One region of the Duganella sp. S19_KUP01_CR8 genome, then DNA from elsewhere that is predicted to be linked to it. Evidence: predicted binding sites of a transcription regulator. Region 1 holds the regulator's gene; each other region holds the start of a gene.
What was found. The regulator HrcA, encoded in region 1, represses chaperone genes, less so after heat shock. The targets are predictions, from matches to a motif close to TTAGCACTCNNNNNNNNNGAGTGCTAA.
Positions count from the first base shown of each region.

Region 2: rpoH (RNA polymerase sigma factor RpoH) is a predicted target of HrcA. The motif match lies at 1,432-1,458, and genes of this name have one in related genera.
Region 3: groES (co-chaperone GroES) is a predicted target of HrcA. The motif match lies at 1,473-1,499, and genes of this name have one in related genera.

Region 1 is NZ_JAQQPR010000022.1:92,982-96,255, forward strand. It holds gene V6M89_RS21390 (metallophosphoesterase) at 1-599, opposite strand, end outside; gene V6M89_RS21395 (HAD family hydrolase) at 726-1,433, shown strand; gene hrcA (heat-inducible transcriptional repressor HrcA) at 1,502-2,518, shown strand; gene fur (ferric iron uptake transcriptional regulator) at 2,623-3,051, opposite strand.
Region 2 is NZ_JAQQPR010000001.1:103,710-106,983, forward strand. It holds gene V6M89_RS00515 (hypothetical protein) at 51-314, shown strand; gene rpoH (RNA polymerase sigma factor RpoH) at 447-1,346, opposite strand; gene ftsX (permease-like cell division protein FtsX) at 1,617-2,537, opposite strand; gene V6M89_RS00530 (cell division ATP-binding protein FtsE) at 2,534-3,190, opposite strand; gene ftsY (signal recognition particle-docking protein FtsY) at 3,209-3,274, opposite strand, start outside.
Region 3 is NZ_JAQQPR010000008.1:209,948-213,221, forward strand. It holds gene V6M89_RS10815 (response regulator transcription factor) at 1-28, shown strand, start outside; gene V6M89_RS10820 (sensor histidine kinase) at 25-1,410, shown strand; gene groES (co-chaperone GroES) at 1,584-1,874, shown strand; gene groL (chaperonin GroEL) at 1,920-3,274, shown strand, end outside.

The DNA of each region.
Region 1 (3,274 bases):
TTCCAGGCGTCCCAGCCGTAGCCCCAGGGGCTGCCGGCGCAGCCGGCGTTGCCGTCCGGGCAAGCGTTTTCGCGGTAGTGGTAGTCGCCCACGTGGATCACCAGGTCGGGGCGCCACGCGGCGGCGGCGGCCGCGATGGCGGCGAACGGGTAGGCGGCGCTGTCGTTGCAGGCCTGGTAGCTGTTGCTGTTCTTTTGCAGACGGCAGCCGGTGTCGCCGATGACGACGATGCGTTGCGGCGCCGCCTGCGGCAGCGGCAGCACCCGGCCCAGCACGCTCGCCTGGGCGTAGCTGCCGGCGGCCGGCAGCGGCGCCTCGCAGGTCAGCAGCGGGAAGGCGGCCGGCTTGGAATCGGCCGGCGCCGACGGCGTGCTGCGCAGCGCCGGCGTGGCGGCCGGCGCGCGCACGGCCATCGCCTGCGGGCGCTGGTCGATGACGAGGTCGGGGCAGGCGGGGGCATCGATCAGCACGCGCGCCACGGCGGCGCCGTGTTCGCCCAGCACCACGAAGGAGGAAAAGGCCGGCGCCTGGCCCACGGTGGCGCAGCCCGCCAGCATGGCGGTCAGCAGGGGCGGCGCCCAGCGGCGGCAGGTCGTCACGAACGTAGTCACAAGCGTAGTCAAAGGCACGGCGGCTCCAGCAGGGGAATCCGGTAATTTACCATGCCGTCGTCAAGCGGCGATCGGTGCGACAATACGCAGACTCCACATTTCTGTCTGCCCGCCATGACCAACCGCCGCCCGCACGCCCTGCTGTTCGACCTTGACGACACCCTGTGGCCGATCGGCCCGGTGATCGCGGCGGCCGAAACCAGTTGGCACGCCTGGCTGGCCGAGCACGCGCCCGAGGTGGCCCAGCGCTATTCGATCGCCGAGCTGCGCGCGCGCCGCATGGCCCTGCTGGAACAGCGGCCGGAGCTGGTGGTCGACCTGTACCAGCTGCGCCGTGTGGCGCTGGAGCAGGCCTTCGCCGAAGCCGGCGCCGACGCTGCCCACATCGACGGCGCCATGCAGCACTTCCACCTGCGGCGCAACGCCGTCACGCCATACGCCGACGTGCTGCCGGCGCTGGCCGAGCTGCAGGCGACGCTGCGGCTGGGCGTGATCACCAACGGCAACGCCGATCTTGAAGTCATCGGCCTGCACCACCATTTTGAAACCGTGCTGGCCTCGGCGCGCTTCGGCCGCGCCAAGCCCGATCCGGCCATCTTCCTGGCCGCCTGCGAGGCGATGGGCGTGGCGCCGCAGGACGCGGTCTACGTCGGCGACGATTTGCGGCTGGACGTGCAGGGCGCGCAGGGCGCGGGCCTGCGCGCGGTGTGGATGAACCGGGCCGGCAGCACCGCGCACCTGGAGGCCGGTGTGGCGCCGGACGCCATTTGTGCAAGTTTCGATGCACTTCTGGCCTGGGTGCGCGAGCAAATGCAGCATTGACGCCACGCAACGGCCCCCGTCCGGCGCAGAGCGTGCATAATAAGCAGAAATACCATCAGTGAATGAACATGCAACTCGAACCACGCGCACAAACCCTGCTCAAGGCCCTCGTCGAACGCTACATCGCGGACGGGCAGCCGGTGGGCTCGCGCGCCCTGTCCAAGATCTCCGGGCTGGACCTGTCGCCGGCGACCATCCGCAACATCATGGCCGACCTGGAGGAGCTGGGCTACGTCGCCAGTCCCCACACCTCGGCCGGCCGGGTGCCGACGCCGCGCGGCTACCGCATCTTTGTCGACACCCTGCTGACGGTGCAGCACCTGGACGAGCAATCGGTCGAGGGCCGCATGCGGCTGCAGGCGCCGCAGCCGCAGAAGATGATCGCCAACGCGGCGCAGATGCTGTCGTCGCTGTCGCAGTTCGCCGGCGTGGTGCTGAGCCCGCGGCGCGAATCGGTGTTCCAGCAGATTGAATTCCTGCGGCTGGGGGAAAAGCGCATCCTGCTGGTGATCGTCGGCCCGACCGGCGACGTGCAGAACCGGCTGCTGCTGACCGACGTCGACTACAGTCCGGCGCAGCTGGTCCAGTCGGCCAACTACATCAACCAGAACTACGGCGGCCTGGCCTTCGACGAAGTGCACATGCGCCTGCAAAACGAAGTGCGCCAATTGCGCGACGACATGGGCCGGCTGATGCAGGCGGCGGTGGAGGCGGGCAGCGAGGCGATGGCCGACCATTCGGACGACATGGTCATCTCCGGCGAGCGCAACCTGCTGTCGGTGAGCGACCTGTCGTCGAACATGACGTCGCTGCGGCAGATGTTCGACATGTTCGAGCAGAAGACGGGATTGATGCAGCTGCTCGACGTTTCGAGCAAGGCCAGCGGCGTGCAGATCTACATCGGCGGCGAATCGAGCCTGGTGCCGATGGACGAGATGAGCGTGGTCACCGCGCCCTACATGGCCAACGGCAAAATCGTCGGCACTCTGGGAGTGATCGGCCCGACCCGCATGGCATATGAGCGGGTGATACCGATCGTCGACATCACGGCCAAGCTGTTATCGAACGCGCTCAGCCACAACTAAACCCGGCAAGGCGGGGTCTGGGGAGGGCTACGCCCGCATCTCGCAGTGCGAGATGCCCCCGTACGGGGTCAGACCCCAGGCTCAGTCGCCGTGCGGGGTGAAAATCAAGCGCGGTGCGGGCAGGCGGTCTTGGTGCAGTTGCCATAGATCGCCAGCGCATGCTCGGCGATCTTGAAGCCGCGCTCCTTGGCCACGATCTGCTGGCGCGATTCGATTTCCTCGTCGAAGAATTCTTCCACCCGGCCGCAATCGAGGCACACCAGGTGATCGTGGTGCGAACCTTCGTTTAATTCAAAGATCGCCTTGCCCGTCTCGAAGTGGTTGCGGTTCAGCAGGCCGGCCTGCTCGAACTGGGTCAGCACGCGGTACACGGTCGCCAGGCCCACGTCCATATTGTCGGACAGCAGGATCTTGTAGACATCCTCGGCGGTCAGGTGGCGCACTTCGCTGTTCTGGAAGATGTCCAGGATTTTGAGGCGGGGCAGCGTGGCTTTCAGGCCGCTGGCCTTCAGGTCGGTAGGATTGTTGCTCATGGTGGCGACTCTTAGTGTGGTTGGCGATAGCTAGGCCACAGTTTAACACTCCGGCGGCAGCCGCACCATCGGCGCCCATATGCACCCTCCCGCGTGAAATTTACATTTGCAATGTTTTACAATTAATCTTTATAAAACAAGGACATAGTTCCGAATTTGCTGGATAATGCGATCTCTCCGAGTGCCCGCGCAGCCCCATCTCGCACCTTGTGCTTTATGATAT
Region 2 (3,274 bases), on a different contig from region 1:
CAAACTATGTGCCGTAGAATGGGGGCCCTGAATCACATTGACTGAACAAAATGAAAAAGACCGGCATGGCGAAAAGCGACGCTAAAAAATTAATGGGCCAGATGTCCGCCCCTGGCGCCGCCAGTTTCGGCAAGGTGGCCGAGGTGGTCGACAAGCGGGAGCAGCGCAAGCGCGATCAGGCTTTGGGACTGGTGCCGTTCGCGGTCAAGCTGAACGGCGACCTGGTGCAGCAGCTGCACGCCAGGGCGAAAGAACGTGATGTCGACCTGAACCAGCTGGTCGGCGAGCTGCTGGCGCAGGGCCTGGCAGCGTAAGACAGGAAAAGCCGCGCGGCGCGAACCGGGCGGCTTTTTTTACCCCGCACTGCCAAGTGGGGTCGGACCCCGTTCGGGGTCCGACCCCTAGGCGGCGCAGCAAGCGTATCGCTCACTGCAGACGGGGTGGGTTCAGACGAAGGCTGCCAGCGAGCCCTTCATTTTTTTCAGCGCGGCCACTTCGATCTGGCGGATGCGCTCGGCCGAGACGCCGAATTCTTCGGCCAGCGTGTGCAAGGTGGCGCCGGAGCCGTCGTCGTTGGCCAGCCAGCGGCTTTCAACGATGCGGCGCGAACGGGCGTCCAGCTTGCCCAGCGCTTCTTCCAGGCCTTCCGATTGCAGGCGGGTCACCTGTTCGGCTTCCAGCACGCGGGTCGGCTCGCTCGCTTCCGACGACAGGTAGGCGATCGGCGCGAACTTGTCGTCCTCATCGTCGTTCGGCGATTCCAGCGCGATGTCGCGGCCGCTCAGGCGGGTTTCCATCTCGATCACTTCTTCGCGCTTGACGTCCAGCAATTTGGCCAGGCTGTCGATCTGCGTCGGCGTCATCGCGTCCAGGCCGGTCTTGTGGCTGCGCAGGTTGAAGAACAGCTTGCGCTGGGCTTTGGTGGTCGCCACTTTGACCAGGCGCCAGTTTTTCAGGATGTACTCGTGCATCTCGGCCTTGATCCAGTGCATCGCGTACGACACCAGGCGCACGCCCTGGTCCGGGTCGAAGCGCTTGACCGCCTTCATCAGGCCGATATTGCCTTCCTGGATCAGGTCGGCGTGCGGCAGGCCGTAGCCCAGGTAGCCGCGGGCGATCGACACCACCAGGCGCAGGTGCGACAGCACCAGTTCCTGGGCGGCGCCGAGGTCGTTCTTTTCCTTGAGGCGCTTGGCCAGCGAGATTTCATCGTCGTGCGTCAGCATCGGCAGGCGATTGACGGCCGAAATGTAGGCGTCCAGGTTGCCCAGGTTGCCAGTGAACCCGAGTCCCAGGGCGCTATTGGTCGCAGGTACCAAGGCAGTCGGTGCGGACATCATAGTCATATTCATTCCTTCGCTCGATGATATTGCTTATTCTTAATGTTGCTTGATGCTGTAGAGAACTATTTTGCTCTTCAGTTCACATATATTAGCACTCTCCTTCGTTGAGTGCCAATCACCAGATATTAATTACTTCGATAGCAAAAGACTATGAGGTTTTTCAGCATCATGGTGCGCTTTGATCAAGCATGCGCGCCGGAGCTTAGGCAGGACTTAATGCTAAGCGAGTAGGCAGGAGCCCTTCCGTGCGGGCGCGCACGGAAGAGTGGGGGATCAGTTCAGGCGGGACAGGTGGCGCTGCACTGACAGCAGCGCGCCGACCAGGCCAAGGCCGGCCGACAGCGCCAGCAGGCCGGCCATGGCCAGCGGCGGCAGCGGCGCCAGCTGGAATTCGGAGGCGTATAATCTTGCGAATTCGGCAATCGCGAGGTTCAGCGGCTGCAGCGCCAGCGACACCGCGCCCAGCGCCACGCCGCCGGCGCACAGGCCCAGCAGCGCGCCGGTGTAATAGAAGGGGCGGTGGATGAAGCTGTCGGTGGCGCCGATCAGCTTGGACACCAGTATTTCCTCGCGCTGGGTCAACACCTGCAGGCGGATGGTGTTGAAGATGACCGCGATCACCACCGTGCCCAGGGTGGCCGCCAGCAGCAGCAGCGCCAGCCGCAGCACGTTGAGCAGCGCCGCCAGCCGCTTGACCCAGGCCGAATCGACCTGCACGGTGTCGACGCCGGGCAGGGCGCGGATCTGCTCGGCCAGCTGGTCGACGTCGCCGCCGGCCTGGGCGTTGCGGAAGGCGTCCAGCTTCAGCACATAGCTGTCCGGCAGCGGGTTGTCGCCCAGGGTGGTCAGCACGTCGGCCAGGCCGCTCTTGTCCTTCAGCTGGTCGAGCGCTTTTTCGCGCGGGGTGAAGATGATCTTGGCCTGCTTGTCCTTGACGGTCTGGCGCAGCGACACGGCCAGCGCCTCGGCCTGCTCGCGCGGGGTGTCGAGCTTGAGGAAGACGCTGATCTCGGGATCGACCGACAGCTGCTCGGACATGGGACGGACGTTGTCGAGCAGGGTGACGCCGGTGAACGGCAGCGCCAGCGCGATCGCCACCACTAATATGTTGAACAAGAAGCCGCCCGGCGAGCGGCGCAGGTGGACCAGCGCCGCGGCCAGCGCGTAGCGGTGTTGCCGGAACCAGAGCGTCATGCCGGCACCTCCAGTTGACCTTGCTTGAGATGGATGACGCGCGCGGCCGCATCCAGCATCTGCTCGTCGTGGCTGGAAATCAGGCAGGTGACGCCGACCGAATGGAAGGCCTTGAGCGCGTCCAGCACCTGGTTGGCGCTGGCGCGGTCCAGGTTGGCGGTCGGCTCGTCGGCCAGGATCACTTGCGGGCGGTTGACGATGGCGCGCGCGATCGACACCCGTTGCTGCTCGCCGCCGGACAGGGCCAGCGGCTGGGCGTCGGCGCGTTCCAGCAGGCCGACCTTGTCGAGCGCGGCGCGGGCGCGCTGCTCGGCCTGGGCGCGCGAGGCGCCGGTCACCAGCAGCGGCAGCATGACGTTGGCCAGGATGGAGCGGTCGGTCAGCAGCCGTTGCTGCTGGAAGATCAGGCCCAGGTTGCGCCGCAGGAAGGGCACGGCGGCCGGCTTGATGCGGGCGATGTCCTGGCCGTTGACGATCACCTGGCCGGCGCTGGGGCGCTCGACGGCGGCGATCATTTTCAGCAGGGTGGACTTGCCGGCGCCCGAGGGGCCGGCCAGGAACACCAGCTCACCCTTGGCCACCGTGAACGAGACGTCGCGCAGCGCCGTGGCGTCGGGGGAATATTGTTTCGAGACGTTGCGGAATTCGATCATGGAGGCTTATCGGTGGGGTTAGCCCAGCAGGGCTTCGACAAATTCGGCGGCGACAAACGGCTGCAGGTCTTCGATCTTTTCGCC
Region 3 (3,274 bases), on a different contig from region 1:
GTTGCGCAAGCCGGACGCTGCGGCGTGAGGGCGCGCTGGCCGCGCCTGCGCTCGTTCCGGCTGCGCATCGCCCTCGGCTCCACCCTCACCGCGCTGGCCGCCATCATCTTGCTGTACGCCATGGCCAGCTACACCATCATCCACCGGCGCGCCGACATCATCGACCGCATGCTGTCGGCCCACCTGGCCGGCCCCGGCTTCCAGGCCACGCCGCAAGCGCTGTGGCCGGCCACCGACGCCCAGCTCAACGCCAGCTTCAGCGGCTTCGCCCCGCCCGACAGCGCACCGCTGGCCCACACCCTGCTGCTGGTGGAGGATGCCGGCCGCGTCCCGCAATACCGCAGCCCGGCCTGGCGGCAGGTGTTCGGCAACGCCAGCCTGCCGCGCGGCCCCGGCCTGCACACCGTGGAGGGCGCCGGCCAGAGCTGGCGCATCGGCAGCTCGGTGCACGACTCCGTCACGATCTGGGTGGCCGTCAACCGCAGCCTGTCGGATGCCCAGGTGCGCGCCAGCCTGGTGCGTTTCGCGGCCGCCATCGCGGTGCTGGCGGTGGCCATGGGCGCGCTGGCCTGGTATCTGGCCGGACGGGCGATGCGGCCGGTGGAGCACCTGACCGGCGTCATGGTGCGGCTCAACGCAAGCGAGCTGGACCGGCGCGTCTCCGCCGCCGAGGAAGACCTGGAGTTCGCCCAGATGGTCAGCGTGTTCAACGCCATGCTGGACCGCCTGCAGCGCAGCTTCCTGCAGGCGGCGCGCTTTTCCGGCGACGCCGCCCACGAGCTGAAGACGCCGCTGACCATCCTCCAGGGCGAGCTGGAACGCGGCTTCGCCCGGGCCGGAGCCGATCCCGTGCTGGAACAGGGGCTGGCCAATATGCTGGACGAAGTACGACGCCTGGACAGCATCGTGCGCAAGCTGCTGCTGCTGGCGCGGGCCGACGCCGGCCAACTGGCCATCCCCATGTGCCCGGTCGACCTGCGCCCGACGCTGGACGAACTGGCCGAGGACATCGGCCTGCTGGACGCCGAACGCCCGCTGCGCCTGACCCTGCCCGAGCGCATCGCCGTGCGCGGCGACGCCGAGCTGCTGTGCCAGGTGTTGCAAAACCTTGTCAGTAATGCCATCAAATACGGCCTGCCGGGCGATTGGATCGCGCTGTCGGCCCGGCGCGAGGGCGAACAATGGTGCATCGACGTCGGCAACGCATCGCACGGCATCGCGCCCGAGCACCGGCACCGGCTGTTCGACCGTTTCTATCGGGCCGACCAGGCCCACCAGCGCCGGGTGCCGGGCGTAGGACTGGGTTTGTCGCTGGCGCGCGACATCGCCGTGGCCCACGGCGGCAGCCTCGTGCTGGCCGATGCGGAGCCGGGCCAGGTGCGCTTCCGCCTGAGCCTGCCGGCCGCCTGAGCCTGGCCAATCACATCAATTCAGCAAGTATGTCTTGAAATAGCCCAATACCGTCCCTATAATTGGCACTCGTTCCAAGGGAGTGCTAACAGCGCTCTCGGCCAAACTTTCCGCCTCAGCAACCTTGTTGGTGTGGCAACAAACTGTACCATTGTTAATTTAAGGAGTTTTGTATGAACCTTCGCCCTTTGAACGATCGCGTAATCGTCAAACGCCTCGACCAGGAAACCAAAACTGCGTCCGGCCTGATCATCCCTGATGCGGCCGCTGAAAAACCGGATCAAGGCGAAGTACTCGCCGTCGGCAATGGCAAGATTCTGGAAGATGGCAAAGTCCGTCCGCTGGATGTCAAAGTAGGCGACCGCGTCCTGTTCGGCAAATACGCCGGCCAAACCGTCAAAGTTGACGGTCAGGAACTGATGGTCATGCGCGAAGAAGACATCATGGCAATCGTCGTCAAGTAATTGACACGCACGTTTGCACTAATCACCTAATTCTGGAGAAACAACATGGCAGCTAAAGAAGTAATTTTCGGCGACGCAGCGCGCGCCAAAATGGTTGAAGGCGTCAACATCCTGGCCAACGCAGTCAAGGTCACGCTGGGTCCTAAAGGCCGCAACGTGGTGCTGGAACGTTCGTTCGGCGCACCTACCGTCACCAAGGACGGCGTATCGGTCGCTAAAGAAGTCGAACTGAAAGACAAGCTGCAGAACATGGGCGCGCAGATGGTCAAGGAAGTTGCTTCCCGCACCAGCGACAACGCCGGCGACGGCACCACCACCGCGACCGTGCTGGCACAAGCCATCGTGCGCGAAGGCATGAAGTTCGTTGCCGCCGGCATGAACCCAATGGACCTGAAGCGCGGCATCGACAAGGCAGTTGCTGCCACCGTCGAGCAGATCGCCATCATCGCCCGTCCATGCACCACCACCAAGGAAATCGCCCAGGTTGGTTCGATCTCCGCCAACTCGGATTCGTCGATCGGCGACCGCATCGCTGAAGCGATGGCAAAAGTCGGCAAAGAAGGCGTCATCACCGTGGAAGACGGCAAGTCGCTGAACGACGAGCTGGACATCGTTGAAGGCATGCAGTTCGACCGCGGCTACCTGTCGCCATACTTCATCAACAACCAAGAGAAGCAAGTCGCTATCCTGGACAATCCATTCGTCCTGCTGTGCGACAAGAAAATCTCGAACATCCGCGATCTGCTGCCGGTACTGGAACAAGTCGCTAAAGCCGGCCGTCCACTGCTGATCATCGCTGAAGACATCGAAGGCGAAGCACTGGCGACCCTGGTTGTGAACAACATCCGCGGCATCCTGAAAACCTGCGCAGTCAAAGCCCCAGGCTTCGGCGACCGTCGCAAGGCCATGCTGGAAGACATCGCGATCCTGACCGGCGGTCAAGTGGTTGCTGAAGAAGTCGGCATGACCCTGGAAAAAATCTCGCTGGAAGAGCTGGGCCAGGCCAAGCGCATCGAAATCGGCAAGGAAAACACCATCATCATCGACGGTGCTGGCCAAGCTGAAAGCATCGAAGGCCGCGTCAAGCAGATCCGCGTGCAGATCGAAGAAGCGACCTCGGACTACGACCGTGAAAAACTGCAAGAGCGCGTGGCCAAGCTGGCCGGCGGCGTTGCCGTGATCAAAGTCGGTGCAGCCACCGAAGTTGAAATGAAAGAGAAAAAAGCCCGCGTTGAAGATGCACTGCACGCTACCCGCGCTGCCGTGGAAGAAGGCATCGTGCCAGGCGGCGGCGTAGCCCTGCTGCGCGCCCGCGCTTCGATCACCGTCAAAGGCGACAACCCGGACCAGGACGCAGGTATCAAGATCGTTCTGCGCGCCATGGAAGAGCCACTGCGCAT